Regions from separate parts of the Dactylosporangium sp. NPDC051484 genome, predicted to be linked through region 1. Evidence: riboswitches for the same ligand, from Rfam matches in the RefSeq annotation. Region 1 holds a riboswitch; each other region holds the start of a gene.

Region 1 (10,405 bases):
GTCCCGCCCGCCGTGGACGGCCCGGTTCAGCTGACCCGTGGTGTACCCCGAGAACGTCATCACCGACATGCCGGCCGCGCGAGCGGCGGCGGCCACCACGGCCAGGGGCGCGGCGTGGTCGAACGGCTCGCCGCCGAGCAGGGTCAGGCCCTCGGTGCCCGCGGCCAGCACGCGCGCGACGACCTCGTCGGTCGGCACCTGCGAGCCGCCGCGGAACGCCCACAGGTGCGGGTTGAAGCAGCCCGTACACCGGATCGTGCAGCCCTGCACCCACAGCGCGGTCCGCTCCCCCGGGCCCTCGGCCACCGTGCGCTCGACGAACCGGCCCAGGCTCAGCGCGCCGGGATCGACCGGCGGGCGCGGCAGGCGCTCAGAAGCCAGCTCAGAAGCCAGCTCAAAGGTCCGCTCAGAAGTCGAGGACACGACCGCCGCCCGGCTGAGGCTGGGACTGGGGCGCCCGCGGGCGCGGCGTGCAGGTCAGGAACGCGCGCATCCGGGCGAACTCGTGCGGCGCGAGCCCGGCCGCCGCGGCGAACTCGTCCACGCTCTGGAACCCGCCGCGCGCCTCCCGGTCCGCGACCGCCCGCTCGGCGCGCGCCAGGTCGAACCGCCCCGCCTCGGCCAGCTGCGCCGCGGTCGCGGAGTTCACCTCGACCACGGCGACCGGCGGGGAGAGGACCGGCGGCGCGGCTTGAACTGGCGGCGGGGCAATGACCGGCGGCGGGGAGAGGACCGGCGGTGGAGCGAGGGCGGTCGCCGGCGCGGCGGCCGGTCGCTGCTCGAACCACGGGCGGTTCGCGGCGCGCCAGCGCAGCCAGGAGCCGTTGAGGATCAGCGCGTGGACGATGCTCGCGAACCACAGCAGGAAGTACCCGACGGCGATCGCCGAGCTCACCCCCGACTCCTGCGGCAGCCGGTTGATGGCGACGAGACCGGACCAGGCCAGGACGAAGTAGGCCACGCCGGTGATCCACCACGCGGGGCGGCGAGCGGTGATGCCGACGTAGAGGAAGCCGCTTCCGCTCAGGCAGCCCAGCCCGAGGATCGTGAGCAGGACCCACCAGCTGTTGCGCAGCCGCCAGCCGAAGCTCGTCGGATTACTCCCCGGGTTGAAGGCCATCGTGCTGCTCCTGCCTGACGGAGACGGTGTTCGTGGCGGCAGTGTAGTCGGAGGTGTACTCGCTGTTGACGGTCTGCGCCGCGAGCAGGTCCTCCAGCACCGCGATGTAGTCGAGGCACTTCGAGCCCTTGATCCCGAGAGTCTCGGCGGAGACGGTACCGTCGGCGGCCACGGTGACGACGATCCGCTTCATCAGGCCCGCTCCACCGCGAAGACGAGCCGCACTGCGGCGTCCGGGGTGACCGAGCGTGACTCCAGCCGCAGGCCCGCGGCCGGGGCGCGCTCGGTCAGCCGGGCAAGCACCGCCCCCTGCACCTGCCGCCCGTAGGCGGCGTCGAGGGCACGCACGATCTCCACCGCCCGCGGCTCGTCGACGTCGCCGGTGAAGTGCGCGGACCAGATCTGCCGCTCGTCGCGGCTGAAGCGGGCCCGCACGCCCGCCCAGTCCGCGACGAGGTCAGCGCCGTCGGGCGTGACGACCGCCCGGGTGTCGCGCAGGGCGGCCGCGAGCAGCCCGGCGTCGCGCATCCGGGTCTCGACGGTGTACACGCTCGTGCCGGCGCCCTTGGCCAGGCCCGCGCGGGCCGCAGCGGCGGCGATCGCCAGCGGTATCAGCAACAGGGACACGCTCATCGTCAAACCTCGATCGTCCGGCCGGGTCCGCCGAACGCCGGCATCGGCGCGGTGGGCGGCTCCTCGCCGGCGTCCCAGTCCTCGGCGGCGGTCGCGGCGACCGCGCGGGTCTTGGCCCAGAGCCGGATCGCGTCGAGCTTCTCTGCCTGCGTCACGCTGAGCGGCACCATCGCGGCGACGGCGCGCAACAGGTCCTCGCGGCGCAGCGGGCGGCGCTCGGAGAACGCGTCGAACAGGGCGGCGACGACGGCCTGCTCGATCTCGGCGCCGGAATACCCCGCCGACAGAGTGCACACCTCGCGCAGCAGCGGCTCGTCGAGGTGCAGATGGCCCTGTACCGCGGGCCGCGCCAGCCGCCGCCGCAGGTGCACCTCCCAGATGGAGGCCCGCTCAGCGCGGCTGGGCAGGTCGACGAAGAAGATCTCGTCGAAGCGGCCCTTGCGCAGCAGCTCGGGCGGCAGCCGCTCGATGTCGTTGGCGGTGGCGATGACGAACACCGACCCGGTCTTCTCCTGCATCCAGGTCAGGAACGTGCCGAAGACCCGGTTCGTGGTACCGCCGTCGTTGCTCGCGCTGGTGGCGAAGCCCTTCTCGATCTCGTCCACCCACAGCACGCACGGCGCGCTCGCCTCGGCGGTGCGCAGCGCGGCGCGCATGTTCTGCTCGCTGGAGCCGATCAGTCCGGAGAAGACGCGCCCGATGTCCAGCCGCAGCAGCGGCAGCCCCCACGCGGCCGCGACGGCCTTGGCGGTCAGCGACTTGCCGCAGCCCGGCACACCCGTGATGAGCACGCCCTTCGGCGCGGGCAGCCCGTACTCGGCGGCCGCGGCCAGCCACGAGTTGTCCCGCTTGGCGAGCCAGCGCTTGAGGTTCTCCAGCCCGCCGACCTGGTCCAGCCGCACGTTCGCGTCGACGTACTCGAGCACGCCGGCCTTGCGGACCGCCTGCCGCTTCTCCTCGTGCACCACGTCCAGGTCATTCAGGTTGAGCACGCCATCGTTGACCATCGCCCGGGCGAACGCGTTCTCCGCCTCGTTCAGTGTGAGCCCGGCCGCGGCCTTGGCGAACTTCTCGCGGCCGATCATGTCGAGGTCGATGCGGATCCGCCCGCCGGCGGCGTTGCTCGCGATCATCCCCTCCAGCACCCCGCGGATCTCCGCCTCGCTGGGCAGCGGGAAGTCGACGATCGTGACGTCCTTCTCCAGGTCGGTCGGGATCCGCAGGACCGGCGCGACGATGACGAGCGTGCGCGGCGCGGCCCCGGCCTTGAAGGCCGCGGCGATGTCGCGCAGCCGGCGCACCACGGCCGGCAGCACCGGCACGTCCCCGCCGAGCGAGTTGTGCAGGTCGCGGAAGACGAACAGACCCGGCTGCTGGATGCGCAGCACGGCCTCCAGGGCGTTGTCGGGCTCGGTGGTGTACTGCTGGGCCACCCCGTCGGGCTGCAGCAGCCCGCTCGTCGCCGACCAGGTCCAGACCGGCCGCGGGGTGCGCACCAGCGCCGCGTCGGAGGCGACCGCGGCGAGCTCCGAGAGCACCCGGTGCTCCTCGTACGACTCGACGTACAGGACCGGGAACCTGGCCTTCAACAGCTGCGCCAGGTCGTGGCGGAAACCGGTCACTGGGTTGTCCTCTCCTTACCGGCGGCGGGGCCCTGCGCAGACCCTACGGCGACACCAAGGTCAAATGAGTCCGCTGATTGCCGCCAGCCCTGTCGGAAAGGCGCCACCGGCCGCGAACCCGAAAGGTCTACGTGAGGCGGGCGGAGCCCAGCAGGCTGCCGTCGTAGTCGGAGACCGTGACCGAGTCGACGTTGGCCAGCTGGATCGAGCTCGCTCCGGTGACCCGGGCCTGGGCGGTCTTCGTGCGGCCCCAGCACGCCGCCTGTTCGGCCTGGCCGCCGCGGTCCAGGACGCGCATCACGAAGGGGCCCTCGCCCGGCAGGCCGGCCAACTCCAGCAACACCGACACGCCCCACTGGCGCGGGACCAGGGTCGCCCGGCCAGACAGGCCGCTGCCCTCCGCAGCCACGATCGGGACCACCGTGCCCTCCGGGGCGCTCGCCGACGCCAGGGCCTGCGGCCGCTGCGGGCGGACGGGGCGCACCGCCAGGACGAGCGCGACCAGGGCCAGCACGACGCAGGCGATGGCCAGCGCGACGACCGGGAGGCGGCGGGGGCGGGCCCGGCGCAGGAGGGCGTCCAGGCCGGCGCGCGAGGGGGACGCGAGCGGCGCCGCCGGGCCCGGCGGCAGGCGTTGCAGCAGCTCCGGTACCGTCGCCAGCCGCTCCACCTCGGCCCGGCACTCGGCGCACGTGGAGAGGTGCGCGTCGAGCGTGGCCGCCTCGGCGTCGTCGAGGCCGCCGAGGACGTATGCCCCGAGCAGCCCGCGAACCGCTTCGTGCCCGGCGCTCACCGAAGCACTCCCATCTCCTCGAACACCACACGCAGCGCGCGGACCGCGTAGTACGCGCGCGACTTGACGGTGCCCTCCGGTACCGCCAGCCGTTTGGCGGTGTCGGCGACGGTGCGGCCGTCGTAGTAGACCGACCTGATCACCTCGCGGTGCTCGGCGGAGAGGCGCTCGAGCGCGGCGCGGATGAGCCAGCCCTCGACCAGCTCGTCGACGTTGCCGGGGTCGGCGACGGCGGCGACCGCGTCGGGGTCGCTGACGAGCCTCGGACGGCGCTGGTCGGCCCGCCACGCGTTGCTGACCACGTTGCGGGCGATGGTGAGCAGGTACGCCCGGGTCGTGTCCCGCGTGACGTCGATGCGCTCGATGTGCCGCCACGCGCGCAGGAGCGTGTCCTGCACGAGGTCCTCGGCGCGGTGGCGGTCCCGTTCGTACCGCGAGACGAAGGCGAGCAACACACCGTAATGCTCGGTGTACAGCGCGGTCATGAGCTCCTCGTCGCGCGTCACCACAGCCCCTCTCGACAGCCTCCCCACACGGGTCTACACCACGAGACGGTTCAGGGTTCAACCAAACCGCAGCCGATAGGGTACGGGCGTGAACCCGTACTTCGTCTGGGAGGACCACGAGGCCGGGGCCGGCTGGCGCCCGTTCGCCGAGCTGCTGGAGCCCGGCGTGCTGGCGGAGCGGGTGGCGGTGTCGCGGCAGGGGCTGGTCGCGATGTACGGGCTCGCCGAGGACGCCGTGCCGGAGCGCGTGGTCGCGTCCGTGCTGTTCCTCGGGTACGCGTCGCGGCTCGTGTCGCCGCTGCTGGCGGAGTCCCTGCACGGGACGATCCGCGGGGTGACGCCGGCCGACCTGTGGTGGCGGCCGGTGCCTGGCGGGCCACTGCCGGTCGCCGCGCTGGCGGTCGAGGCGCGCCCGGCCGCGGACCTGTTCGACGTGGCGGTGCTCGGCCTGGTGGCCCCGCTGCTGGAGGTGTTCCGGGCGCGGTTCCGGCTCTCGCCGCGGGTGCTGTGGGGCAACGTCGCGTCCGCGCTCGGCGGGGCGGCCGGGCAGCTGCCGGAGGGCGCGTGGCCGGCAGTGGCGGACCTGCTGGGCAGGCCGCCACTGGCCGGCATGGCGATCGTCGGGCAAGCAAGCGCCGGGCAGAGGTCGCTACGCCGTCGTAGTTGCTGCCTGTACTACCGCATCCCCGGCGGCGGCACGTGCGGCGACTGCGTGCTCAGGCCGGCGTGACCGCCACCGGGCGCTCCGCGACCCGCGGCCGCTCCAGCAGGCGTTCGGCGGACGCGCCGAAGACGAGCCCGATCGCGGTCCACATCAGCAATTGAGCGCCGGCCGCGTACAGGCGGAACTCGTAGAGCAGGTCGGCCGGGAAGCCCGGGAAGATGATCTTCCCGCTACTGTCGAGCAGCGGCGGGGGCGTCTCGGTCGACTGGCCCAGCTCCTTGTTGGCGTCCAGGTCACCGAGGTTCGGCAGCAGCACGAACAGGATGCCGATCGCGAGCGCGTAGGCGCCGACGGCCAGCAGGGCCGCGTTCCACGTGCCGAAACGCGGCTGCAGCCGGCGGCCGAGCCAGGTCGCCAGGATCATGAGCACCACGGAGGCGCCGGTCAGCACGAGGTACAGCGAGCTGCGCAGCCCGATCGTGGCGTCGTTGCCGACCGCCGGCGGATTCGTGGGGTACTTCAGGAACGGCACCAGGAAGACCCCGGTGAACGCCGCCGCGGCCACCAGCAGGGCGAGCGGCCGGGCCCGGATGCGCCCGACCCGGCCGAGGCAGATCGCATACGCGACGGCGAACAGGGCGCCCATCGCGACGCCGAAGAGGATCAGTGCCGCGCCGATGCCGACGTTCTCCTGGATGGCGCGGCTGAAGATCTCGTGCTCGTGCCCCTCACCCAGGGCGTGCGAGCGGCCATCCTCGTAATCGATGGCCTGCTGGATCAGGGGCTCGGCGAGGATGCGGGCGAAGACGAACGCGAGCACGCCACCGACTGCGCCGGCCAGCAGGCCGCGCAGGATGAGTCGCTTTTCCATTGTGGGCGGGAGCCTGCTCAGTGGCAGGGGAAGCCGAGGAAGTGGCGGCCGTCGTGCACGAACTCGTGCAGGTGGGTGTCGCTGCCGAAGATCGACACCGCGCCCTGGTCGATGCCCACGAAGTAGTAGACCAGCAGGGCGAGCAGCGCGGTGCCGCCCAGCCAGAACAGCGAGCGGGAGATCGGCAGGACCAGCGGGGTCGTGGTCGCCTGGGGCGTCTCGGCACTGGAGATGGAGCTCATCTGTGGCCTCCTTCAGGGATCGTGCGTCCCTCGTGTGGATGGGGAGTCGTGGCGGCGGAGTATCCTGACTCACCGCGAGAGGCGGCTCACAGTGGCGCGACCGTGCTGGACTTGCACCAGCTTCCCTCACCCCGTCACACGTCAGACACTAAGAGTCGGGCGCTCCTTACGTCAATCGGGCCGGCACCCGTAGGCACCGGCCCGTGGCCATTCACACACACTTCACACACGCACGCCCGGCGGGATCACTCCGAAGATGAGGGCCGTGGACCCCGACCCCTTGTGGTTGATGAACCCGCCGCAGAGCACCGACCCGCCCGTCGCCGGGAACCGCGCGAGCCCGGCGAGAATCTCCAGGCTGACCCGGTGCCGCCGGTACACCAGCAGCGAGGCGCGGTACTCCGGGTCGGTGCCCAGGTCGGGGCCGAACGTGTCGATCCCGGTGCCGCCGTTGTGGCCGATCCGGCCGGTGTCGATGAACCACTGCACGGTCTCCGGCGCGAAGCCGGGCTGGTGCAGCACGCCGTCGGCGTCGAGGTTCGGGAAGGCCGGGGTGCCCCACTTGTACTCCCAGCCGGTCCACATGATGATCATGGACTCGTCGGGGATGCGGCCGTGGCAGCGCTCCCACTGCTTCACGTCGTTGACGGTCAGCGCGTAGTCGGCGTTGCGCGCGCACTTGTCCCGCACGTCGATCTTCACCGCCGGCAGGAACAGGTCGTTGGGGTCGAGCTCGTCGGCGAGCGGCTCGCCGGCGTTGAAGTGGCCGGGCGCGCCCCAGTGCGTGCCGGTCGCCTCGCCCTCCCGGACGTACTGCAGGTAGTACCCCTCGTTCTCGATCGTGGCGATGGTCTCCAGCGTGAACTCGGGGTCGCCGGGGTAGATGTTCGTCTTCGCCGGGTCGTTGACGTGCGACAGGCTGATCAGGCGGGTCTTGCCGGGCCGCAGCGCGGCGCCACCGGCGGGGGCCGCCGAGGCGGTCCCGGCGAGCCCGGCGGCGCCGGCGACGGCTCCGCCGGCCGCCGCCAGCAGGTGTCTTCTCTGCATAGTTCTCGAATCGTCCCTTCGCATCCGTGCACGACGATGTCGCTGCCGACTGTAGGGCCTTCGGCGCCACCCGTCCGGGACCTTCGGCCCGGCCCGGCGCGCGCCCGCTCGCCTACGATCGCGCCGGCGGGTGATCTTTCGCGAGATCGGGGAACCTTCGCCGTGCCGCGTGCGACTAAGGGAAGACCGACGGATCCGGAAGGTGGCCGCGTGTCCAAACGACAACGCGACTCGCGTGAATACGCGCGCCGAATGCGAATGATCCAGGAGCGGGCGACCGCCCGGCGCGGCCGGATGCGCGTGGCGTACTCCGCCATCGGCGTGGTGCTGCTGATCTTCGCCGTGATGATCGTGGTCAAGCTCGGCAGCGCCGGCGGCGGACAGGAGGCGCCGAGCGCGATCCCCACCGGCACCGCAGCCGCCGAGATCGTCCAGGGGGTGACGACGGTGCCGGCCGCGACGCTGGACTCCGTCGGCAAGGGCTCCACCCAGGTGCTGCCCTCGGTGATCACCGGCCAGCCCCCGCTCACCGACGGCGGCAAGCCGCTCATCCTGTACGTCGGCGCCGAGTACTGCCCGTTCTGCGCCGCGCAACGCTGGCCGGTGGTCGTCGCGCTGTCGCGGTTCGGCACGTTCAACAACCTCGGGCTGACCACGTCGGCGGCCGACGACGTGTTCCCGAGCACGCCGACCCTGTCGTTCCACGGCACCACGTACACCAGCCAGTACATCGCCTTCCAGGGCGTGGAGACGTCCACGAACGTGCGCAAGAACGGCCAGTACGAGCCGCTGGACAAGCTCACCGACACGCAGGCGCAGATCTTGCAGAAATACAACGCGCCACCGTTCGTACCGAAGGACTCCGCCGGCTCGATCCCGTTCATGGACTTCGGCAACAAGGCGGTGCTGAGCGGCGCCACGTTCAGCCCCCAGCTGCTGCAGGGGCACACGTACGAGCAGGTGGTGAGCGCGATCCGGGACCCGGACAGCCAGCTCGGCCGGGCCGTCACCGGCAACGCCAACGCCTTGACCGCCCTGATCTGCCGGATGACGGGCAACCAGCCCACCGACGTGTGTTCCAGCGCCGCCGTGCAGGCATTCCAGGGGGAGTTCGCCAATGTCGGCAAGTGAAGCCGCGATCGACCGGCGGCTCGTACAGTCCTGGGTGCCGATCACGTCGCTGGTGCTCGCCGTGGCCGGCCTGGCCGTCTCGGTGTACCTCACGATCGAACACTTCACCTCGTCGACCACCCTGGCCTGCCCGGATACCGGCGCGCTGAACTGCCTGAAGGTCACCACCTCAGAGCAGTCGGCGGTGTTCGGCATCCCGGTGGCGGTGCTCGGCCTGGTGTACTTCGTGGCGATGCTGGTCCTCTCGCTGCCGGCCCTGTGGCGCTCCACCAGCCCCGCGATCCGCTACGGCCGGCTGGCCCTCGCCTCGATCGGCGTCCTCTTCGTCTTCTACCTGGTCTTCGCCGAGCTGTTCACGCTGAACGCGATCTGCCTGTGGTGCACCGCGGTGCACGTGCTGGCGGTCGGGCTGTTCGTGGTGACCGTGGTCGGCACGGCGTACGCCGATCCGTCGGACCTGTAGCCGCGATCGGGAACTCCGCGGGGGTGTGTCGCGACTATCCGCGCGACACATCCCCGGTATCCCGAGAGGAACTCCCGCCATGCGCCTGACCCATGTGGTCCGCGCCGGTGTGGCCGCGACCGCGGCCGTCGCCGCGACCCTGGCCTTCCCGGCCGCGGCCTCCGCGCACGTCACCGTCAACCCGAACACGGCCGTCCAGGGCGGCTACACGAAGGTGACGTTCCGCGTACCGAACGAGCGCGACGACGCCAGCACCACGAAGGTGGAGGTGGCGATCCCGACCGACAAGCCGATCGTGTCCGTGTCGCTCAAGCCGGTGCAGGGCTGGACCGCGACGACGGAGACCACGAAGCTCGCCACCCCGGTCAAGACCAACGACGGCGACGAGATCACCGAGGCCGTCTCGAAGATCACCTGGACCGCCGACGCGAACTCGGCGATCAAGTCGCACCAGTTCCAGGAGTTCGACGTCTCACTCGGCCCGCTGCCGCAGACGGACCAGATCGTGTTCAAGGCCCTCCAGACGTACTCCAGCGGCGAGATCGTCCGCTGGATCGACGAGCCCTCGGCCGGCGGCGAGGCCTCGCACCCGGCCCCGGTCCTGAAGCTGACCAAGAAGGCCGACACGACGACGGCGGCGGCCACCACGTCGGCGGCCCCCGCGGCCGGCGGCGGCTCGTCGGACTCCGGCGGCAACGGCACCGCGATCGGCCTCGGCATCGCCGGCCTGGTCCTCGGCCTGGCGGGCCTGGTGACGGGCGTTCTGGCCTACCGCCGCGCCTCGGCCCCCACCGCCTGACTCAGCACTGCCCGGCCCCCGCGGGCACCGATGGGCTCGGACGCGCTGCGTCCGGGCCCGTCGCCACTGGCAGCCTTGGGACGCGCCGTGTCCGAGCCCCTCGCCACCCGCAGCCTTGGGACCCGCTGCGTCCAGGCCCATCACCACTGGCGGCATTATGGCCACTTGGCTACATTGACGAGATGGCCCGCTACCATGAGCTCGCCGACGCGCTACGCGAACAGATCGCGTCCGGCGCACGGCCGCCCGGCGAGCCCGTGCCCAGCGCCGACCGGCTGGCCCACGAGCACGGCACCGGACGCGACACCGCCCTGAAGGCACTGCGGCTGCTGCGCCGCGAGGGCCTGCTCGTGCTCGGCCGGGACAACGTGGTGCGGGTCGGCCCGGCACAGCTGCGCACCGCGCGCGGGGCGCCCGGGCGGCCGCCGACGATCATCGACGTGCCGCCGGAGGGCGTGGTGCGGGCCCGGATGCCGACGCCGAAGGAGCGCGAAGAGCTCGCCCTGCCCGACGG
Region 2 (10,405 bases), on a different contig from region 1:
TCCGCGCCTGGCCGGTCCTGTGCGGGCGCGGTGGTGAACGCGGCGTCGGTGAGACGGCCACCTGTCAGGTGAACCCACGTGTTGGCGGCGGCCGCGTCGATGCCTCGGCCGTCCAGCCAGTACCGGGCGAGGACCGGCCCGGTGACCTGGTTCACGTACTGGCAGAACAGCAGCGACGCCGCGGCGACGGTGTGTTCGGTATGCCGGGCCCGGCGATGCTCGGCGACGAACTGCGTCAGGTGGGGCCCGAACAACGCGCTCGCGGGATGCCAGCCATCTGTCTCGGGCAGGCCGCGCGGGGCGATGAAGCGGGCGCCGAGTGGCGGGCGGTTCATGCCGGACCGTACCTGAGAACGGGTGTGTCGGCGACCAACGCCTTGCTGTGTGGATGGGTGGGTGCGGTGAGCAGGTCGGCCGTCGCCGCCTCCTCGACGATCCGGCCGCGCTCGAGGACGATGACCCGGGCGCAGAGCGCGGCGACCGCGACGAGGTCGTGGGAGATGAACAGGTAACTGAGCCCGTCGGCCCGATGCAGCTCGGCGAGCAGGTCGCGGATCTGCGCCTGCACCGGCAGGTCCAGCGCCGAGAGCGGCTCGTCGAGCACGAGCAGCTTCGGCCGGGGCGTCAGCGCCCGGGCGATGCAGGCACGCTGGCACTGGCCGGTGCTCAGCTCGTGCGGATAACGGTGCCGCAGCGCGGGATCGAGTCCGACGAGTTCGAACGTCTCCAGGACGGACCGGCTGCCGGGGAAGTTCCGCGCGGGCTCGGCGACGCTGCGCCCGACGGTCCACCTGGGATCGAGCGCGGCTCGGGGATCCTGCGGGACGAGTTGGACGTCGCGGCGCCACCGGCGCTCCCGGCCGGTGCGCCACAGTGAGCGGCGGATCGGCAGGTCGTTCCAGGAGACGCCGCCGGATGTGGGCCGTTCCTGGCCCAGGACGCAACGGCCGATGGTGCTCTTGCCGGCACCCGAGGCACCGACGAGGCCGACGGTCTCGCCGGGGGCGATGCCGAACGTGACATCGTCGAGCGCCGTCCTGCGACCGTACACTTTGGACAGACCGTCAACGCGCAGCATCGATCAGCTTCCTGGTATAAGGGTGAGCGGGCGCGGCGAACACCTCTTCGGTCGGTCCCTGCTCGGCCAGCCGGCCGTCGTGCAGGATCGCGACCCGATCGGCGACCTGCGAGACCAGCCGCAGGTCGTGGGAGATGAACAGCATGGAAATGCCGAGCGTGCGCCGCAGCGTGGCCAGCTCGTCGAGGATCCGCGCCTGGGTGCTGACGTCGAGGGCGGTGGTGGGTTCGTCGCAGATGAGCAGCCGCGGCCGGTTGATGATCGCGATCGCGATGCAGACCCGCTGCCGCATGCCCCCGGAGAGCTGGTGCGGATACGCCCGCATGAGGTCGCGATCCAGGCGAACGAGATCCAGCGCGGCCAGGGCGCGTCGCCTGGCCTCGGCCCTGGAGACGCTGGCATGGGCGCGGACGGTCTCGGTGAGCTGCCTGCCGATCGTGAGGACGGGGTTGAGCGCGGTGAGCGGGTCTTGCGTGACGAGACTGACGTGCCGGCCGCGGACCTGCCGCCAGTCGGTGTCGCGCCAGCCGTCCGTGGGCGCACCGAGCAGTTCCAGCGAGCCGGTGACCGACATCGGCGGGCGGAGCAGGCCGAGCAGCGCCGCGGCCAGGGTGGACTTGCCGGACCCGCTCTCACCGACGAGCCCGAGGCACTCCCCCGCCCGCAGTTCGAGCGTCACACCGTCAAGGATGCGGACATCGCCGGCCCGCACGCTGAGCCGGTCGAGGCGGGCGAGGACGGCCGCGTCCGGCGCGAGCGTGACGACGCGGGGAGCACGGCCGCGGCGGGCGCCGCGCGGCGACAGGCGTGGGTTTCGCGGTTCGAGCGCGTCGCGGACCGCGTCGCCGAGGTAGGTGACCGCCACGACAACGAGCACGATCGCCGCGCCAGGCGCGAGGAACATCCACGGCGCGTCCTGCACGAACCCACGCGCCTCGTTGAGCATGGCGCCCCACTCCGGCTGCGGAGGGCGCACCCCGAGGCCGAGGAACGACAGCCCGGCGACGGCGATGATGACCTCGCCGACGTCCACCATGGCGAGGATGCACACCGGCCCGGCGAGCCCGCCGAGCACGTGCGTGCCGACGATCCTCCACTGTGGACTGCCGGCTGTCCTGGCGGCGGCGACGTACGGCTCGTCGCGCAGCTGCAGCGCGTAGCCGCGTACCACGCGCGCGTAGCCGGGCCACGACACGACGCTCACCGCGAGCAGCAGGCCGGCGAGACCGGCGTCGAGCAGCGCGGCGACCGCGATCGCGAGAACCAGCCTGGGGAAGGCGAGCAGTACGTCGATCACCCGGGTGACCACCAGGTCGAACCAGCCGCCGAGGTAGCCGGCCGCCGCGCCGGCGAGCGTGCCGGCCACCACCGTGACCGCCACGGTGACGGCGGCTGTGGCCAGGGAGGCCCGCCCGCCGTACAGCACGCGGGCAAGCAGGTCGCGCCCGAAGTTGTCGGTGCCGAACGGGTGCGCGGCCGACGGTGGCAGCGTCGCGTCGAGGTAGTTCACGGCCGTCGGGTCGGCGCCGGTCAGCCACGGTGCGGCCGCGACCGCCGCCACCACGACCGCGAGGACGACCAGCAGGACACCGGCGAGCCGGTCCCGGCGCGGGATCGCGAGCAGTCGGTGCAGCGTCCTCATCCAGCTCCCTCCACCCGCACCCGAGGGTCGATCAGCCGGTAGCCGAGGTCGACGGCGAGGTTGATCAGGACGTACGCCAGGGCCATGGCGATGGCGAACGCCTGGATGACCGGGTAGTCACGCCCGGTGATGGAGTCCACGACGTACCGGCCGACACCCGGCCACGAGAACACGGTCTCCACCACCACGGCGCCGCCGAGCAGGCCTGACACGATGAGTCCGGCGTTGGTGCACACCGGCAGCAGCGCGTTGCGCAGCGCGTGCCGCAGCACGATCACCCGCCAGTGCAGCCCTTTGGCCTCGGCGGTCGCCACGTACGGCTGGGACAGCGCGTCGAGCAGGCTCGCCCGCAGTAACCGGGACACCCCGGCGGCCAGGCCGAGGCCCAGTGTGACGGCCGGCAGGACCAGGTGCGCCGGTGTGCCCCGCCCGTACGTCGGGAACCAGCCGAGGCCGACGGAGAACCCGTACATGAGCAGCAGCCCGAGCAGGAATCCCGGTACCGACACACCCAGCAGGGTCACCAGGCGGGCGACACGGTCGGCGACCCGGCCGTGCCACACCGCCCCGGCGATCCCGGCCGGTACCGCCACCACGACCATGACGACGAGTGCGGCACCGGCCAGTTCGAGCGTCGCCGGCAGCCGCATCCACAGCTCGTCGAGGACCGGGGCGCCGCTGCGCAGCGACGTACCGAGGTTCCCGGTGAGGATGCTGGTCAGCCAGCCCACGTACTGCACCGGGTACGGCTCGTCCAGGCCGAGGTCACGGCGCAGCGTGGCGAGGTCCTCCTGCAGGCGGCTGATGTCGGCGCCGGGCTCCACCATGGACAGCAGGATCGCGTGGCTCGGGTCACCGGGGATGAGCCGGATCATCGTGAACACCACGATCGAGATGCCCAGCAGTACCGGCACCGTCGCGGCAAGCCGCACGGCGACGTAGCGAAGCATCGGGCCGGTTACCGCGCCAGCCACATGCCAGGCAGGATCCGCCGCGACAGGTTCGGCTCCACGCCGCGCACCCGGGGCGCGTAGGCCGCACCCCACTGCGTCGAGGCGTACAGGTAGACCAGCGCGACATCGTCGAGCAGGATTCGCTGCGCCTGCTTGGCCAGTTCGGCCTGCTTCGCCGGGTCGAACTCGGTGCCGAGCTGGTCGATGAGCGCGTCGGCCTGCGGGTTGCTGTAGCCGCCGTAGTTGGACACGACGCCGGTGCGGTAGAACGAGCGCAGCTGTCCGGCGATGTCGCCGGTGGCCGAGCCGCACGAGCAGTACGTGGCGATCTCGAAGTTGCCGTCGAGCATCATCTGGTTGGAGGCGGTGGTCTCGACCGGGGCCAGCTCGGTGGAGATACCGACCTTCTTCCACTGGCTCTGCAAGGCGATCGCCAGGGGCTGGAACACGGTGTACGTCAGGATCTTGAAGTGCAGCCGGGTGCCGTCCTTCGCCCGTACCCCGTCCGGGCCGGGCGACCAGCCGGCGGCGTCGAGGATCGCCGCGGCCTTGGCGGCGTCGGTGGTCGTGCCGGAGTCCACGGCGTAGGGCAGCCCGGCGGGAAAGTGCCCGGTCGCCGCCTTGGCGTAGCCGTGGTTGAGCCCGTCCACCAGTTCCTTGCGGTCTGCCGCGAGATCGAGGGCCTGCCGGACCGCCTTGTCCCGCAACGCGGGGACCTTCGTCGTGTTCAGCCAGATGTTGCGGGTGGTCGGCGCCGGCGAGTACACGCTGAATTTCGTGCCGGACTTCTCGTACTGCAGGCGCTGATCGATCTCGACGTTGAACTCGGCGTCGGCGTCACCGGAGCGCAGCGCGAGCATCCGGGCCTGCGGGTCGGAGCCGAGCCGCGCCTCGATTCGCTTGAGCTTGATGCCGCCTTCGGGCTTGCCCCAGTAGTCCGGGTTCGCCTCGGCGACCAGCGTCTCCCCCGGCACGAACTGGACCGGCTTCATGAACCCGGTCAGGTCGGGGTCGCGGTTGAACTCGTCGCCGCGCCGGTCCGCCTCAGCGGCATTGTGAATGCCGTACGTGGTGAGCCGGAACGCCAGCCCGGGGTCGGGAGTCTTCGTCGTGATCCGCAGTGTGGTGGCGTCGGCCGCGGCGAACTCCATCGCGCCGAGGATCGACTTGGCGCGCGGGTTCTTCGCCTTGTGCCGCTCCAGGGACGCCTTGACCGCGGCGGCGTCGACCGGCGCCCCGCTCCAGAACCTCAGACCACTGTGGAGTGTGAACTCCCACACGGTGGGCTCGACGGTTCGCCATGACGTGGCCAGACCTGGCCGCAGGGTGGCGTCGTCGTTCTGCACGACCAGGGACTCGGCCAGGCCGTTCTCGAGGATCCGCTGCGCGTCGATGTGGACCGGATCGAGCGACCTCGGCATGTTGACCGTCAGGAACTTCAACGTCTGTTCGGCGGCGGGCTCGTCGGACGTCGCGACCGGATTGGCGCTGCCGCAACCGGCGAGCGCAAGGGACAGCACGGCGACCAGCGCCGCCGCCCGGAAAATGGACAGCATGCGGAACATCAGCCTTCCAGCACCTCGTGGACAGGGTGTACACGTGCGTGCCGTGGCCGGTCTCCTGGCTGACGGGAGGTGCGTCCCCGGCCGGCCTTCCCAGGCAGAACTGCCCAGTGACCCCACAAGGGTGGATGCCGGAGACTCCCGATCACAGTGGCGAGGGCCGCGCCGGCGTTCCACCGGACTTCCCGAGCACCACGACTCCGGCAGACTACGCAGAGGCCAACCGCACCGACAAGATCCGAATGAGGCATGCCACACTTGCCTGCGCCCGGCAGGTTATGGCCCCCACCGCCGCACCCTTGCCGGCTCCCGCCAGCAGGACCGGCACGTCATCCTGACACCTGTGGATGGAATTCGTGTTGCCGCCGGTCGCGTCGCCCCGTACGGTCTTGGCTCATGTTCTCGCCCAGTGACGTCTAGCCGTCAGGCTTCGACACGGATCCCCCATGGACAACCTCACGTCGACGCCGCCTCGATCCCTGTGGCGTCAGCACGACTTCCGGCTGCTGCTGGGAGGACGACTGGTCTCACAGCTGGGCGACTCGCTGCAGTTCCTCGCGCTGCCTCTGCTGGTCATCACGCTGACCGGGTCCTCGACGCAGGCGGGTGTCCTGCTCGGCCTGCAAACCGTGGTCTACCTCGTCTTCGGACTGCTGGCGGGCGCGCTGGCCGACCGCTGGGATCGCAAGGCCACGATGATCTGGTGCGAGATCGGGCGTGGCGTGCTGACCGCCACCATTGCCGTAGCCGCGGCGTTCGGCATGCTCGGCATGCCGCAGCTCTATGCCGTCGCGGTGCTGAACGGCGTGCTCAGCACCATGTTCGGGGCGGCGAACAGTTCGGCGTTGCCGAACATCGTCAGCAACCGCGACCTACCCGGCGCGCTGGGCGCGGCCGGGGCGATGTCCAACACGCTTCGCATCGTCGGCGGCTCCGTGGCGGGCATCGCCTTCGCCGTGAGCCGGATGCTCCCGTTCGCGTTCAACGCCGCTTCGTTCCTGGCGTCGGCCGTGTCCTTACGCGGCATCCGCGCCGACTTCCAGCAGGCACGGGCCACGACGCCGGCTTCGCCGCGCGCACTCGTGATCGACATCGGTCGCGGGCTGGCCTGGCTGTGGCGCAGACCGGTGATCCGGACGCTGGCGCTGCTCGATGCCGCAGACAGCCTGCGGTACGGCGCCGGCTACTTGCTGATCATCATGCTGGCCAGGCAACTGGACGCGAACCCCACCCAGGTCGGCATGGTGTTCACCGGCGCGGGCGCCGGCGCCCTGCTCGGCAGCCTGCTGGCACCCGCGCTCACCCGCCGGTTTCCGCTCGGGGCCCTGTCCGTCACGATGCTGTGGGTCGAGGCGACGGCCTTTCCGTTCTACGCGGTGGCGCGGACGTGGTGGCTGCTGCTGGTCGTGGCGTTCGTGGAGTCGGTGGTCTCGCCCGTCTACATGGTCGCCCTCGACTCCTATCGGCTCGCCGTCACCCCCGACGCCCTGCGCGGCCGAGTCACCAGCGCGATCGACACGCTCACCACCGGAGGCGCAGCGATGGGCACCATGGCCAGCGGCGCCTTGATCGCGCTGCTGGGAGCACCGGCACTGACCATCGTCCTGGCCGGATGGCTGACACTTCTCGCGCTCGTGGCGACACTGAGTACAACCGTCCGCACGGCTTCGGCGACATCCTGAGTGATGGTCCCGCACGGCCGACACGAGTCACGGACAACCGACCACATCCGGTGGGGTCGCCGACCACATCCGGTGGGGTGGCCGACCCGGCCGGTGGGGTGGCCGACCCGGGCGGTGGGGTGGCCGACCCGGCCGGTGGGGTGGCCGCAGTCGGGTCGACCGCGCGGTCGCCGCAGCCGGGGTCGGTGATCACTGGCGGCGTTGGCAGGCGGCCCACCCGCCGAGCACCGCGCCGGCGGTGAAGTCGCGGGCCGAGCAGGTCCGGCGCGGGTGGGGCGGCCGGGTCCGGGATCGTGGTGCGCTTGCGGCGCCGCTGGTGCCGGCCGACCACCCCACGTTCACGCATGATCCGTTCGACGCGTTCGCGCTTGACCCGCACACCCTGCTCGCGCAGCTCGACGGCGACACGCGGGAAACCATCGGTGCCGCCGGACGCCGCGTGCAACGTGGCGATCCGCTCGGCCAAGGCGTCCTCGGCGGCCACACGCCGCCGCCGGTCCGCCTCACTGGCCAGCCACCGGCAGATCATCGATCCATCTCCCTGGCGAAATATGCGGCTGCCCAACGCAGGATCTCCTTTCTCGGCCCGCAGTTCGGCCACCTCCCGACGCAACCGGCGATCTGGATGATTGATGCCTTGAAGATTCAGTGGTCGTAGGCGATGAGGGACCGTTTGCTGGGCCGCCGAGAGTTCGGTTGCGCCAGATGACGCCGGCCAGGGCGCGGCCGCCGTGGGCTTCGACGTCGAGTTGGCCGTTGAGGGTGTCGAAGACGATGCCGCGTGTTCCTCCGCGATCCGCCGGACCCGGTCCGACACGACCATGCCGGTCGGGGCGATCGTGGTCATGCCGAGCCGGCGCTGCGCTATCCACCCGTTGGACGGCAGCCGAACGCCCGCCACGTCCACGCCGCAGGCATGCCCAGCCAGAGCTTCGGCCGTCCAATGCCGATCGAGGAGCCGGCCGGTCATGTCCCGCACGATTACGCAGAGCCAGCCGACCCGCTCTGCGACACCGGCAGCGTTGAACAACCGGCCGGTGGCCTCCTCGACAAGGCGGAAGGTGATACAGGTCGCGGTCGCGTCACCGCTACCGTGCATCGAGACATTCGGGAATTGGCGCCGGTGGTCCATGGGGACAGTGGTTGCTTGTTCTCGCCTTGTGGAGCATTCGGCGGAAATGCCGATCGGCCGTGCGCGGCATTGCCGAAAGGCGGCTGCGCTGCACCGGGGGCCGTATATTGCCGCCTATCATTCGGTGCGTTGCCGGGCCGGCGGGCCGGCGCAGCTGTGGCGTGGACGCGCGACGACGCTTCGGGACGGGACCGGGCCGCCCGTCGCCGCCCACCTGGCGCGGCGCGGGAGCGCAGTCGTCTGCCACGGTGCTGCTCGCGGGACGTCGCGCCTGGCCAGGTCGTGCCTGGTCAGGCAGCGTGACTGGCGGAGGCGGCGAGGGCGGCACCGGCTCCTGCACCGATCCGTCCCGCTGGTCGCTGACCGTCGGCTGGGTGTCACCGCGCAGGCGGCGCAGCTTCTCGGCGTGCCGTCTGACCAGGCCCCATTCCCGATGCCGAGCATGCTCCCGGCGGAACTGCTCATTCGCCGGACAATAACGACGTGACCTGGTCCTGTCACGCATGGCAGCCAATTCCGTCTTCGAAAACAATTGCAACTGCCCCATACATGTGATTATCCCAGAACCCGACCGAAACCACCGCCCCGAATAGCAGTCCATAATGTCAAATGGTGCACGCGCATGCCGGGCAACGGGCTCTGCAGTGACCGTCTCGTGGGCGGTGACGCTCACGAGAGACACCAACGACCGATTCGGCGTTTCGCATGACGCGCATCTCCGGGCCGCCGTGATGTCTGGGCTTCCCCCTGAGACTGGACGTTGGTCCAGAGGAAGTGGTCCCGTTGGGGCGTCCGTCGAAATACACGGAAGGGTTCCGGCGTGATGCGGTCGAGTTGGTGCGCTCGTCGAGTCGGCCGATCAATCAGGTCGCTCGTGAGCTGGGGATGAGTCACGAGACGCTGCGGAAGTGGGTCCGCAGCGAGGACCGGCGTTCGGTGTCGGACGAGTTCGTGTGTGTCGACGACGGCGCTCGGTACTGCAACGGCGTTTCATCCCCCCACTGGCCGGCGGTCAGCAGCATCGCCAGGGCCTCTTCCCCTGCTCGCAGCCGAGGGAGCGGCCCAAGGCGTGGTCGGCGGGTTCCTGCTGCCCCCCGCCCGGCGGTTCCTGCTGCGAGTGCGGGGGCCGGCGGCCCCACACTGACTCCCCAAGTGATCAGCCCGGACGCGTCGGCGCGGGCCTGGGACTCGGCAACGACACGCTGGCAGACTCCCGCGCGCTGCCAGCGGCGGAACAGGCCATGGACCGCGCCGCGCTACTCCGAGAAGACAGTCCTGGAGGCGGTTCTCGCCGCCCGCCGGCGCTCACCTCCACATCGGCCGCACGTGCGTTGCGGCCCCGGCGTGGCACATTGGCGCAGGTAGAGTCGGTTGATGTGCGGAGTCGCCAGGACCTCGGCGGGCTGAGCTGCCAACTGGTCGAGGTGACGGAGCTGTCGCGGATCGCGCTGGAGCACGTCACCGCGGCCCTCTGCGACCAAGGTCCTGCGGCCGGGAGCTGTCTGCCGGATGCCGAGAAGGCGCTGTACGCGCTGCATCAGGCGATCGAGGATCAGGCGTTGGCGATCGGCGAGACCCGGGTCCGGCCGGCGACCGGCCTGCGGACAGTCGTCGCCACCGCGCAGGTCAACGCCGACGCCGAAGGAGTCGGCGTGCTGGCGCGGCGGTTGGTTGAGATCGCCGGGTCCCGGCCCTCGAGGCCGGCGGTTCCGGCCGAAGTACAGGCGGCGGTATGCGGCATGGGCCGGGTCTGCCTGGAAATGCTGGCCCTGGCGCGCGATGCCGCAGGGTCGGCGCCGGCCGACACGCGGGCGGCGATGGGCGCGGCCAACGCCGAGCTGCATCGGCTGCGGCAGAGGATTTACCGGATACTGCTCGACGACTTGAGGACCGTCGATGTGGACGCGGCGCTGGACGCCTCCCTGGCCTGCCGATATTACCTGCAATGCGCTGAGCACGCGGTTTCGATGGCCCGGCACACTGCGCTGGCCGTCCAGGGCACTCCCGGGTAACGGCTGACGCGGGATCGCTCATGGCAGGCCCGCCAGAGCCACCACCGCGCGATGCACGGGGTCGGCCAGATCGACCGCGAGTACGCCGCCGCGGACGAGACGCGCGAGCAGAGCCGCGACGCTCGTGGCGTGTGCCGCCGAGCAGCGGCGGCTGCCGGCCCGGGATCTCGGCGGTGACGATATCGAGGCCGTGGACGCGCGCCGCGATGTCCGCGCACCGCTGGGCACGAGCCTCGCAGGCGTGAACCCGCGCGCCCAGCCGGCGAGCGATGCGGGCGGCTTGGCGGCCGGCCACGGCCGACGACGAGCACCTGCGCGGGCCGGCCGGTTCCTGCGCCGGGGAG
Region 3 (10,405 bases), on a different contig from region 1:
CCGGCGGGCGCTGAGCGGGGATGCACCAGTGTTCAGCGGGCTGGGCGCGTACCGCGGCCTGGTCCCGGTCGCGAAGCTCGGCCCGGCCGCGGCCCGGCCTGCCGCGCGAATCTGGCTCGGGCCGGACCGGCACATGGTCTGCTACCCGGTCGCTGGTGGCCGACTGGTCAGCTTCGCCGCGATCGCCCCGATGCCGGCCGGTGATGATCGGTCGCGGGCGGTGCCGTCGTCGTCGGTGGCTGCCGAGTTCGGCGACTGGCACGGCCTGGCCGGGAGCATCGCCCGGCAGGCCGAGGTGGTACGGCAGTGGCCGCTGTACGACCGGGAGCCGCTGCGCCGGTGGACGGCCGGGCGGCTGACCGTCCTCGGGGACGCTGCGCATCCGATGCTGCCGTTCCTGGCGCAGGGCGCGAACCAGGCCGTCGAGGACGCCGTGCAACTGGCCGCCTGCCTGGCCGGGACCGGGGACGTCCCCGGCCGGCTCGCCCGGTACGCCGGGCTGCGGGCCGAAAGGACGGCGACCGTGCAGCGGCTGGCCCGGGTGCAGGGCGGCACGGGCCACCTGCCGGACGGCCCGGCGCGGCTGCGTCGGGACCGGCAGCTGCACCGGCACTCGGGGCTGGACGAACGGGCGTGGCTCTACGGGTTTGCTGTGGAAGGTAGGGCCGCATGACCGGTGATACCGGGCGGATCGCGATTGTCGGAGCGGGCATCGCCGGGCTGACGCTGGCGACGCTGTTGCGCCGGGCGGGCATCGAGTGTGACCTGTACGAGCAGACCTCCCGGCTGTCCGCGGTGGGCGCGGGCATCCAGCTCCCGCCCAACGGCGTACGGCTGCTGGGGATGCTCGGCGCCCGGGACGCGCTGGCCCGCCACGGCGTGGTGGCCGAGCACATCGCGTCGCGCCGCTGGTCGGACGGGCGGCTGCTGGCCCAGGTGCCGCACGGGGATCTCTGCACGCAGATGTACGCAGCCCCGTACGTCCTCATGCACCGGGCGGATCTGCAGGCCGCGCTGCTCGATCTACTTCCCGGCGACGCCGGCCTCGGCCGGCGGGTCGCCGCAGTGACCGAGTATCCCGGCCACGTCGAGCTTCGCCTCGCCGGCGGACGCACCACCCGCGCGGCCCTGGTGATCGGCGCCGACGGCGTCCACTCGGTGGTCCGACCGGCGGTGGTGCGCGACGAGCCGCGCCACAGCGGCTACAGCGTGTACCGCGGCCTGGTGCCCGCCGACCAGCTACGGGCCGTGGCCGCCGACGCCGGCGTCACGTTCTGGTTCGGGCCGGGCCGGCACGTCACCTACTATCCGGTGGCCGGTCGGCGGACCGTCCACTTCAGCGCGGTCGCCGCCACTCCGGCCGCGCCCGGCGACCCGGCGGCCGAGCTGCGGGCACTCTTCGCCGGCTGGCATCCGGCGGTGCGCCGGGTGGTGACGGCGGCGGAGACGGTCACCCGGTGGACGCTGTCCGACCGAGACCTGGCTCGCCGCTACACCACGCAGCGGATCGCGCTGGTCGGCGACGCCGCACACCCCACCCTGCCGTACCTGTCGCAGGGCGCCGGGCAGGCCCTGGAGGACGCGGTGACCCTGGCCCGGCTGCTTACCGCCGGACTGCCGCCCGCGGTGGCATTGCGCCGGTACGAACGCCTCCGTCGCTCGCGCACGGCCGAGATCCACCGCCAGGCCCGGGCCAAGGCCGTGACCTACCATCTGCCCGACGGGCCGGCCCAACGCCGCCGCGACGCCTACCTGCACCGCCATCAGACGCTGGAGCACCTCCGCTGGATCTACGCCGGCGGCCCGAGCCACGCCGGTGCGGTGCCGGTCGTGGCGTAGAGCACGAGGTGGACCACGTGACTCCACGAGGCCCACGCCGCGATCGACGTCCCTCGGACGTGGTGTTGAGGACGGGCCTCAGGCGGGGTAGCGGCGCGGGGTCCAGACCACCGGTGTCTCGCCGCCGCGGTCCTGCAGCCTCGTCTGCGACGAGCCGAAGATGAGCAGGGTCCGCATGTCCACCTCGGCCGGGTCGAGGTCGGCGAGGCGCACCACGCGGACCGACTCGGCCGGGCCGCCGACGTCGCGGCCGAGCACGACCGGGGTGTCGGCGGCGCGGTGGCGCAGTAGCAGCTCCTTCGCGGCCTCCACCTGCCAGGTCCGCGTGCGCGAGCCAGGGTTGTAGACCGCGATGACCAGATCGGCGCGGGCGGCGGCCTCCAGGCGGGCGGCGATGACGTCCCACGGCTTGAGCCGGTCGGACAGCGACAGCACGCAGAAGTCGTGACCCAGCGGAGCGCCGGCCCGGCTCGCCACCGCCTGGGCGGCGGTCAGGCCGGGCAGGACCCGCACCGGCACGTCCTTCCAGCGCGGCTCGGCCGCCACCTCCAGCACGGCGGCGGCCATCGCGAAGACGCCCGGGTCGCCCGACGAGACCACCGCGACCCGGCGCCCCTCCTTGGCCAGCGCCAGCGCGAACTCGGCGCGCTCGGCCTCGACGCGGTTGTCGGAGGCGTGCCGGCGCTGCCGCGGATTGTCCGGGACCCGCGCCAGGTAGGGGCCGTAGCCGACGAGATCCTCGGCGGCGGCGAGCGCGGCCTGCGCCTCCGGGGTGAGCCAGTCGCGGCCGGCGGGCCCCAGGCCGACCACCACGACCTCGCCCTGAGCCGGCGCGGGGGCGGCCTCGGCCAGCGCGGCCGCGGTCTCCTCGTGGACGCGGGAGGGCAGCAGGGCCAGGGAGAAGTACGGCACCGTCGCCGGGTCGACCTCGGCCAGCGGGGCGGTGCGCTCGTCGGCGGTGGTGGCGCGCTCGACGTACCAGGCGTCGCCGAGCCGGCCGGCGCGCTCGAGCGCCTCGCGGACCCGGCCGAACGTGCGGCCCAGCTTCAGCACCGCGGCGGAGTCGGTGGCGGCCAGGCGCTCGGCGAGCTCGTCGGTGGGCAGCGTGCCGGGCAGCACGGTGAGGACCTCGTCACGCTCGACGAGGGGCCGGCCCAGCGCGGCCGACGCGCCGGAAACGGACGTCACGCCGGGGACGACCTCGGTGGGGTACCGTCGGCAGAGCCGCTTGTGCATGTGCATGTACGACCCGTAGAAGAGCGGGTCGCCCTCGCACAGCACCACCACGTCGCGGCCGGCGTCGAGGTGCGCGGCGAGGCGGGCCGCCCACGCGTCGTAGTGCTCCTCGATCACGCCGCGGTAGTCGGGCGTGTCCTCGGTCGTCACCGGGTAGACGAGGGCCTCCTCGATCTGGTCCGCGCGCAGGTAGGGCGCGGCGATCGAGCGGGCGATGCTGCGCCCGTGGCGGGCGCTGTGGTACGCGACGACCGGCGCGGCGGCGATGAGCCGGGCGGCCTTGACCGTCACGAGCTCCGGGTCGCCGGGACCCAGACCGATACCGAAGAGCCTGCCGCTGTCCACCGTGGTCATTCCTTCTCGTCCGCGATCGCGTTGACGGCGGCGGCCGTCATCGCGCTGCCGCCCCGGCGGCCGTGCACCACCAGGTGTTCCAGCCCGGAGCCGGCCAGGGCCGCCTTCGACTCGGCGGCGCCGATGAACCCGACCGGGATGCCCAGCACCGCGGCCGGGGTGCCCGCACCCTCGCCGATCAGTTCGAGCAGCCGGAACAGGGCGGTGGGCGCGTTGCCGATGGCGACGACGGCGCCGTCGATGCGGCCCCGCCAGAGTTCGAGGGCCGCCGCGCTGCGCGTGGTGCCGAGCCGCTGCGCCAGCTCCGGTACGGCCGGATCGCGCAGCGTGCACACCACGTCGTTGTCGCGGGGCAGCCGCGCGCGGGTCACGCCGGACGCGACCATCTCGGCGTCGCACAGGATCGGTGCCCCGCCCCGCAGCGCCGCGCGCGCGGCCACGACGACGCCGGGGGAGTAGCCGACGTCGGCGGGCAGGTCGACCATGCCGCAGGCGTGGATCATGCGGACCGTCACCTGCGCCACGTCGGCGGGCAGCGCGGACAGGTCGGCCTCGGCCCGGATCGTGGCGAACGAGCGCCGGTAGATCTCGGCGCCGTCGCGGACGTACTCCGCCGTCAGGTCACTGTGCTGCGTCATACGACCGCGCTCCGGTACCCGCCGGGCGTCGCCAGCATCTCCACGTGCCTTCCTCTCGGCGCGCCGCAGCGCCGTTCGCAGCCGACCCAGTGCACCGGCACCGCGCCGGGCTCCCGCACGCCGGCGGCGGCCACGGCGGCCCGTGCGTCCGAGCGGACGTCGGCGAGCGCCTTGGCACAGCCCGGCCGCCCGGCGCACGCCGTGACCCCGGCCCACGGCGAGGCGGGGTCGGCGGTGAGCCCGGTGGCGGCCAGTCCGGCAACGGTCGGGTCAGCTTCTTCCATCGGTACCGCGGGAACGACGACGGTCCGCCAGGGCGTGACGATCATCTCGTTCGCCGCGCCCGCGAGCGCCGCCGACTGGGCGCCCGTGAGTAGCCCGAGCGGCGCGACCACGACCACGGCGGCGCCCCCGCCGGGCTGGGCGATCAGCCCCGGTTTAACGGCATTCGCACGGTTGGTCCCGTCGGCCGTGACCGCGGCGCCCAGCCGGGCCGCGACCCGCGCCGGGCCGTCCTCGAGCTCCGCGAGCCGCCAGGCCCGGGAGCCCTGCGCGGCCCGCTCCGCCAGGAAGGCCAGGGCGGCCCGGACCAGCAGCTGCGCCCCACCGGAGGCGCTGGTCGGGGTGCCGCCCAGGACCAGCCGCGAGCCGTGCAGCCCCACGTCGCCGAGCAGTGGGGTCACGTCGCCGCGGCCGTCGTCGATCGTGGCCAGGAACCGGCCCGGCAGCCCGGCCAGCTCCGGCGTGGCGCACAGCCGCGCGTCGAACTCGCGCACGACCGGCCGCACGTCCAGCTCGCCGCGCCCGTCGAGGCCGCTCAGCGGGCTGGCGATGATGTTGCGCACTCGTTCGTGCGTCGCCGAGGGCAGCAGGCCGGCGTCGGTCAGCCGGGCTCCGAGCTCGTGCTCCGTGCCGGGCCGCAGCGCCCTGACCTGCACGTTGCCGCGCGAGGTGAGCTCCAGCGCCGGGTCTCCCAGCTCGGCGGCGGCCGCGCGCAGCACCTCCAGCTGCGCGGCGGTGAGCCGCCCGCCGGGCAGGCGGATGCGCGCGAGCCCGCCGTCGGCGGCCTCGTGCACCTGCACGGCGCCCGGGCACCTGTCGGGGGCGTCACGTTCGCTGGCAGCCTGCACGCGCCGGATACTACCTGCGCTTGACGCGGCGCAGGCTCGTCGCGCAGAGTTGGGCCTGCTGTACAACGGCGACGTGTGGAGGAACCCGGTGTGAATCCGGGGCGGTCCCGCCACTGTGACCGGGGAGCAAGCCTCCAGCGACGAAGGCCACCGGATATGTCCGGGAAGGCCTGGGGCGAGCGCCGATCCGGGAGTCAGGAGACTCTCCGCCGCCGGACCCAATCCCGACCGACTTGGGGCGCGGACCCCGAGGGAGGACCCCGGCGTGATCCTGCTGCTGTCGACGTCCGACACCGACCTGCTCAGCGCCCGTGCCAGTGGCGCGGACTACCGGCTGGCCAACCCCGCCCGGACCACGGTCGAGGACCTGCCCGGTCTCGCCGCCGGCGCCGAACTCGTCGTCGTGCGCTTCCTCGGCGCGTACCGCGACTGGCAGGACGGCCTCGACACGCTCCTGGCCACCGGCCTGCCCGTGGTGATCCTCGGCGGCGAGCAGGCCCCCGACGCCGAGCTGATGAGCCACTCCACGGTGCCGGCCGGCCTCGCCGCGCAGGCCCACGCCTACCTCGCCTTCGGCGGCCCGGCCAACCTCGCCGAGCTGCACCGGTTCCTCTGCGACACCGTCCTGCTGACCGGCCACGGCTTCGCCGCGCCGGTGGAGACCCCGGCCTGGGGTGTGCTGGAGCGCTCGGGCCGTCCAACTCCAGCCGGCGGCCCCGAGCCGGACGGCCCGACGGTCGCGGTCGTCTACTACCGCGCGCACCACGTGGCCGGAAACACCGCGTTCGTCGAGCGCCTCTGCGAGGCGATCGAGGCCGAGGGCGCCCGCGCGTTGCCGGTCTTCGCCGCCTCGCTGCGCACCGCCCCGCCAGAACTGCTCGACACGCTGCGGCGGGCCGACGCGCTGGTGGTGACCGTGCTCGCGGCCGGCGGCACCCGCCCGGCCGACGCCCAGGCCGGCGGCGAGGACGAGGCGTGGGACGTCGGCGCGCTCGCCGCCCTCGACGTGCCGATCCTGCAGGGCCTGTGCCTGACCAGCAGCCGCGACGGCTGGGATGCCAACGACGACGGGCTCTCGCCGCTGGACACCGCGACCCAGGTGGCGATCCCCGAGTTCGACGGGCGGCTCATCACGGTGCCGTTCTCGTTCAAGGAGATCGACGAGGACGGCCTCACCGTCTACGTCGCGGACCCCGAGCGCGCCGGCCGCGTCGCCGGGATCGCCGTCGCGCACGCCCGCCTGCGCGGCCTGGCCGCCGCGGACAAGCGCGTCGTGATCATGCTCAGCGCGTATCCGACGAAGCACTCGCGCATCGGCAACGCCGTCGGGCTGGACACGCCGGCCAGCGTCGTGCGGCTGCTCGAGGCGATGGCGCGGCAGGGGTACGACCTGGGGGAGGGCTTCCCCGCCGACGGCGACGCGCTCATCCACGAGCTCATCGCCGCGGGCGGCCAGGACGTCAACTGGCTGACCGAGGAGCAGCTGCGGGGCAATCCGGTGCGCATCTCCGCCGAGCGGTATGCCGCCTGGTTCGCCACCCTCCCCGAGGACCTGCGCGCCGGGATCGAGCGGCACTGGGGCCCGGCCCCCGGCGAGCTGTTCGTCGACCCTGCCACCGGCGACATCGTCCTGGCCGCCCTGCGCCGCGGCAACGTCGTCGTCATGGTCCAGCCGCCGCGCGGCTTCGGCGAGAACCCGGTCGCCATCTACCACGACCCCGACCTGCCGCCGAGCCACCACTACCTGGCCGCGTACCGCTGGCTCGCGGACTCGTCCGAGGCCGGTTTCGCGGCGCACGCCGTCGTGCACGTCGGCAAGCACGGCAACCTCGAGTGGCTGCCGGGCAAGACCGTCGGCATGTCCGCCGCGTGCGGCGCCGACGCGGCGCTGGGCAACCTGCCGCTGATCTACCCGTTCCTGGTCAACGACCCGGGCGAGGGCACCCAGGCCAAGCGCCGCGCGCACGCCACGCTCGTGGACCACCTGGTGCCGCCGATGGCCCGCGCCGACACCTACGGCGACATCGCCCGCCTGGAGCAGCTGCTCGACGAGCACGCCACGATCGCCGCGCTCGACCCGGCGAAGCTCCCCGCGATCCGGGCCCAGATCTGGACGCTGATCCAGGCCGCCCGCCTCGACCACGACCTCGGCCTGGCCGACCGGCCGCACGACGCCGAGTTCGACGACTTCCTGCTGCACGTCGACGGCTGGCTGTGCGAGGTCAAGGACGTGCAGATCCGCGACGGCCTGCACGTGCTGGGCCAGGCGCCGACCGGCGAGGCGCGGGTCGACCTGGTGCTGGCGATGCTGCGCGCCCGGCAGATGTGGGGCGGCCAGGTCGCCGCGCTGCCCGGCCTGCGCGAGGCGCTCGGCCTGTCCGAGTCCTCGACGGACCGCACGGCGGTCGACGCGGCCGAGGCGCGGGCGCGGGAGCTGGTCGCCGCGATGGAGGCCCGCAATTGGGATGTATCCGAGGTATCGGATGTTTCGGATAATCCGGAAGTGGTGCGAGTGCTGCGCTTCGCCGCCGAGGAGATCGTGCCGCGGCTGGCGCGCACCACCGACGAGCTGACGATGGTGCTGCACGCGCTCGACGGCGGATACGTGCCGGCCGGCCCGAGCGGATCGCCGCTGCGCGGTCTGATCAACGTGCTGCCGACCGGTCGCAACTTCTACTCCGTCGACCCGAAGGCGGTGCCGAGCCGGCTGGCGTGGGAGACGGGCCAGGCGATGGCGGAATCGCTGCTCTCGCGGTACAGGACGGATCACGGCGAATGGCCGAAGTCCGTCGGCCTGTCCATGTGGGGCACCAGCGCCATGCGCACCGCGGGTGATGACATCGCCGAGGCGCTCGCGCTGCTGGGCGTCCGCCCGGTCTGGGACGACGCGTCCCGTCGCGTCACCCGCCTCGACCTCATCGACCTCGCCGAGCTGGGCCGCCCGCGCATTGACGTGACCATGCGCATCAGCGGCTTCTTCCGCGACGCCTTCCCGCACGTGGTGGCGCTGCTCGACGACGCGGTCCGGCTCGCCGCCAGCGCCGAGGAGTCCGCCGAGGACAACTACGTGCGTGCGCACGTGCACGCCGATCTGGCCGGGCACGGCGACGAGCGGCGCGCCACGCTGCGCGTCTTCGGCTCCAAGCCCGGTGCGTACGGCGCGGGCATCCTCCCGCTCATCGACAGCCGCAACTGGCGCGACGACCGGGACCTCGCCGAGGTCTACGCCGTGTGGGGCGGCTACGCATACGGTCGCGGCGTCGACGGCGTCGAGGCGCGCGCCGACATGGAGGGCGCGTACCGCAGGATCAGCGTCGCGGTGAAGAACACCGACACCCGCGAGCACGACATCGCCGACTCCGACGACTACTTCCAGTACCACGGCGGCATGGTCGCCACGGTCCGCGCCCTGACCGGCCGGGCGCCCGCCGCCTACGTCGGCGACAGCACCAACCCCGACGCCGTGCGCACCCGCACGCTGAGCGAGGAGACCGCCCGGGTCTTCCGGGCCCGCGTGGTCAACCCCCGCTGGCTGGCCGCGATGCGCCGGCACGGCTACAAGGGCGCCTTCGAACTCGCCGCGACGGTCGACTACCTCTTCGGCTTCGACGCCACCGCCGGCGTCGTGGCCGACTGGATGTACGAGAAGCTGGCCGAGTCCTACGTCTTCGACCCGGACAACCACAAGTTCCTCACCGAGTCCAACCCGTGGGCGCTGCACGGCATCGCCGAGCGCCTGCTGGAGGCGGCCGACCGCGGCATGTGGGAGCACCCGGAGCCGGCCACGCTGGACGGCCTGCGCGAGGTCTACCTGCAGACCGAGGGCGACCTGGAGGACGACGCCTGACGGTCAGGTCCGCGCGGCGGTGACGGCGACGGTGGTGTACCGCATGGTGAAGGTGCCGCCCGCCGCGTCGACGACGGCGCCGAAGCCCGCGAGGATCTCGGCCAGCGTGTCCGGCGGCAGGCGGCTCGCGACGCCGGAGGTCGGCACCTGGTCGAGCCACTCGTCGCGGGTGTACTCGCGCTCCCACGGCAAGCGCCAGTCCTCCGGCTCGCCGAACGCGCCACTGGCCCGGATCGCCTCCGCCGGCCTGGCGGCGAGCTTCGCGTAGTCGTCCCCGCCGAACGACCAGCGGTGCATCATCGGCAGGTCGGGCACGACCCGGCGGCAGACCGCGGCGAAGCCCTCGGCCAGGTCGGGCGGGGGCTCGGACGCGTTCCAGAACAGCGCCAGCCGGCCGCCGGGCCGCAGCACCGCCGCCGCCTTCGCCGCGCCCGCGACCGGGTCCACCCAGTGCCAGGCCTGGCCGGCGACGAGGGCGTCGAACGTGCGGCCGGCCGGCTCCCAGGCCTCGATGGTGGCCACCTCGACGTCGAGCCCGCGCCGGCGGGCCTCCTCGGCCATGCGCGGATCGGGGTCGATGCCGAGCACCTCGCAGCCGGCCGCCTGGAACCGGCGCGCGACGATCCCGGTGCCGCAGCCGACGTCGAGGATGCTGCGGCCGGGGCTCGCGGCGGCGATCCGCTCGATGAGGGCATCCGGGTAGCTCGGCCGGGCCCGGTCGTAGCGCTCCGCGTCCGCCCCGAAGGACTCCGCTACCGTTCGGAGGCGATGGGGTGCTGCACCGGCACTTCGAGGACTTCGACGCCTTCCTGGCGCAGTTCGTGCTCGATCGCGTCGACCGGATGGACGCCCAGGCCGTCGCCCTGCGTGGTGCGGCCGGCACCGGCACCGTCGCGGACAACATCAGCGGCGCGCTCGCCGCGGTGTTCGGCTCGGTCGCCGTGGCGATCGTCGCCCTCGTCACGTTTCGCGACGAGCTGCGTGCGCGGCTGCGCGAGACCTGGCCGGCCGGCGTTCCGGTGCTCACCGAGGCCGCCGTCATGTTCGGCGTGTACCTCGCCGCGGAGCGCGACCTGGGTCGCGTCGCCGCGGACGCCGACGTCAACACGCTCGGCGCCATGCTGGTCGGCTCGGGCCACCTGCTCTACGCCGACCGCGCCGGCACGCCCCCGACCCCCGACGCCGTGCGCCGAGTCGTCACCACCGTCCTGGCCGGCGCCCCGCGGGCGTGAGCTGACGGAAAATTTGGACCGGGCGCCCCGGACTACGGCCGCGGCACCTCATTGCCCGAATCATCGGGTACGCGGCGATTTATCAATCACCTGTGCGCAATGACCTGAACACCTTAGGCAACATTCGCA

What was found. Region 1 has a riboswitch for cobalamin ahead of AB0367_RS21150 (CbtB-domain containing protein). Riboswitches for the same ligand answer to the same signal wherever they lie in the genome.
Region 2: it holds a riboswitch for cobalamin, as region 1 does, so the genes downstream of both, AB0367_RS31820 (ABC transporter substrate-binding protein) here and AB0367_RS21150 (CbtB-domain containing protein) in region 1, are expected to answer to the same signal.
Region 3: it holds a riboswitch for cobalamin, as region 1 does, so the genes downstream of both, cobN (cobaltochelatase subunit CobN) here and AB0367_RS21150 (CbtB-domain containing protein) in region 1, are expected to answer to the same signal.

Annotation. Positions count from the first base shown of each region.
Region 1 is NZ_JBFAZX010000012.1:88,732-99,136, reverse strand. It holds partial or broken gene AB0367_RS21195 (4Fe-4S single cluster domain-containing protein) at 1-306, opposite strand, end outside; gene AB0367_RS21190 (helix-hairpin-helix domain-containing protein) at 407-1,120, opposite strand; gene AB0367_RS21185 (DUF2997 domain-containing protein) at 1,098-1,313, opposite strand; gene AB0367_RS21180 (hypothetical protein) at 1,313-1,753, opposite strand; gene AB0367_RS21175 (AAA family ATPase) at 1,756-3,375, opposite strand; gene AB0367_RS21170 (zf-HC2 domain-containing protein) at 3,503-4,168, opposite strand; gene AB0367_RS21165 (sigma-70 family RNA polymerase sigma factor) at 4,165-4,674, opposite strand; gene AB0367_RS21160 (ferric iron reductase) at 4,763-5,404, shown strand; gene AB0367_RS21155 (CbtA family protein) at 5,391-6,209, opposite strand; gene AB0367_RS21150 (CbtB-domain containing protein) at 6,227-6,451, opposite strand; cobalamin riboswitch at 6,484-6,619, opposite strand; gene AB0367_RS21145 (cyclase family protein) at 6,674-7,498, opposite strand; gene AB0367_RS21140 (DUF929 family protein) at 7,709-8,629, shown strand; gene AB0367_RS21135 (vitamin K epoxide reductase family protein) at 8,616-9,092, shown strand; gene AB0367_RS21130 (YcnI family protein) at 9,172-9,891, shown strand; gene AB0367_RS21125 (GntR family transcriptional regulator) at 10,074-10,405, shown strand, end outside.
Region 2 is NZ_JBFAZX010000029.1:49,021-59,425, forward strand. It holds gene AB0367_RS31800 (IucA/IucC family C-terminal-domain containing protein) at 1-335, opposite strand, end outside; gene AB0367_RS31805 (ABC transporter ATP-binding protein) at 332-1,078, opposite strand; gene AB0367_RS31810 (dipeptide/oligopeptide/nickel ABC transporter permease/ATP-binding protein) at 1,065-2,720, opposite strand; gene nikB (nickel ABC transporter permease) at 2,717-3,670, opposite strand; gene AB0367_RS31820 (ABC transporter substrate-binding protein) at 3,679-5,238, opposite strand; cobalamin riboswitch at 5,266-5,447, opposite strand; gene AB0367_RS31825 (MFS transporter) at 5,682-6,917, shown strand; partial or broken gene AB0367_RS31830 (hypothetical protein) at 7,282-8,049, opposite strand; gene AB0367_RS31835 (transposase) at 8,824-9,414, shown strand; gene AB0367_RS31840 (hypothetical protein) at 9,426-10,061, shown strand.
Region 3 is NZ_JBFAZX010000003.1:192,361-202,765, forward strand. It holds gene AB0367_RS07205 (FAD-dependent monooxygenase) at 1-673, shown strand, start outside; gene AB0367_RS07210 (FAD-dependent monooxygenase) at 670-1,839, shown strand; gene AB0367_RS07215 (precorrin-2 C(20)-methyltransferase) at 1,918-3,429, opposite strand; gene AB0367_RS07220 (precorrin-8X methylmutase) at 3,426-4,067, opposite strand; gene AB0367_RS07225 (precorrin-3B synthase) at 4,064-5,197, opposite strand; cobalamin riboswitch at 5,276-5,402, shown strand; gene cobN (cobaltochelatase subunit CobN) at 5,463-9,044, shown strand; partial or broken gene AB0367_RS07235 (class I SAM-dependent methyltransferase) at 9,048-9,755, opposite strand; gene AB0367_RS07240 (TetR/AcrR family transcriptional regulator) at 9,818-10,276, shown strand.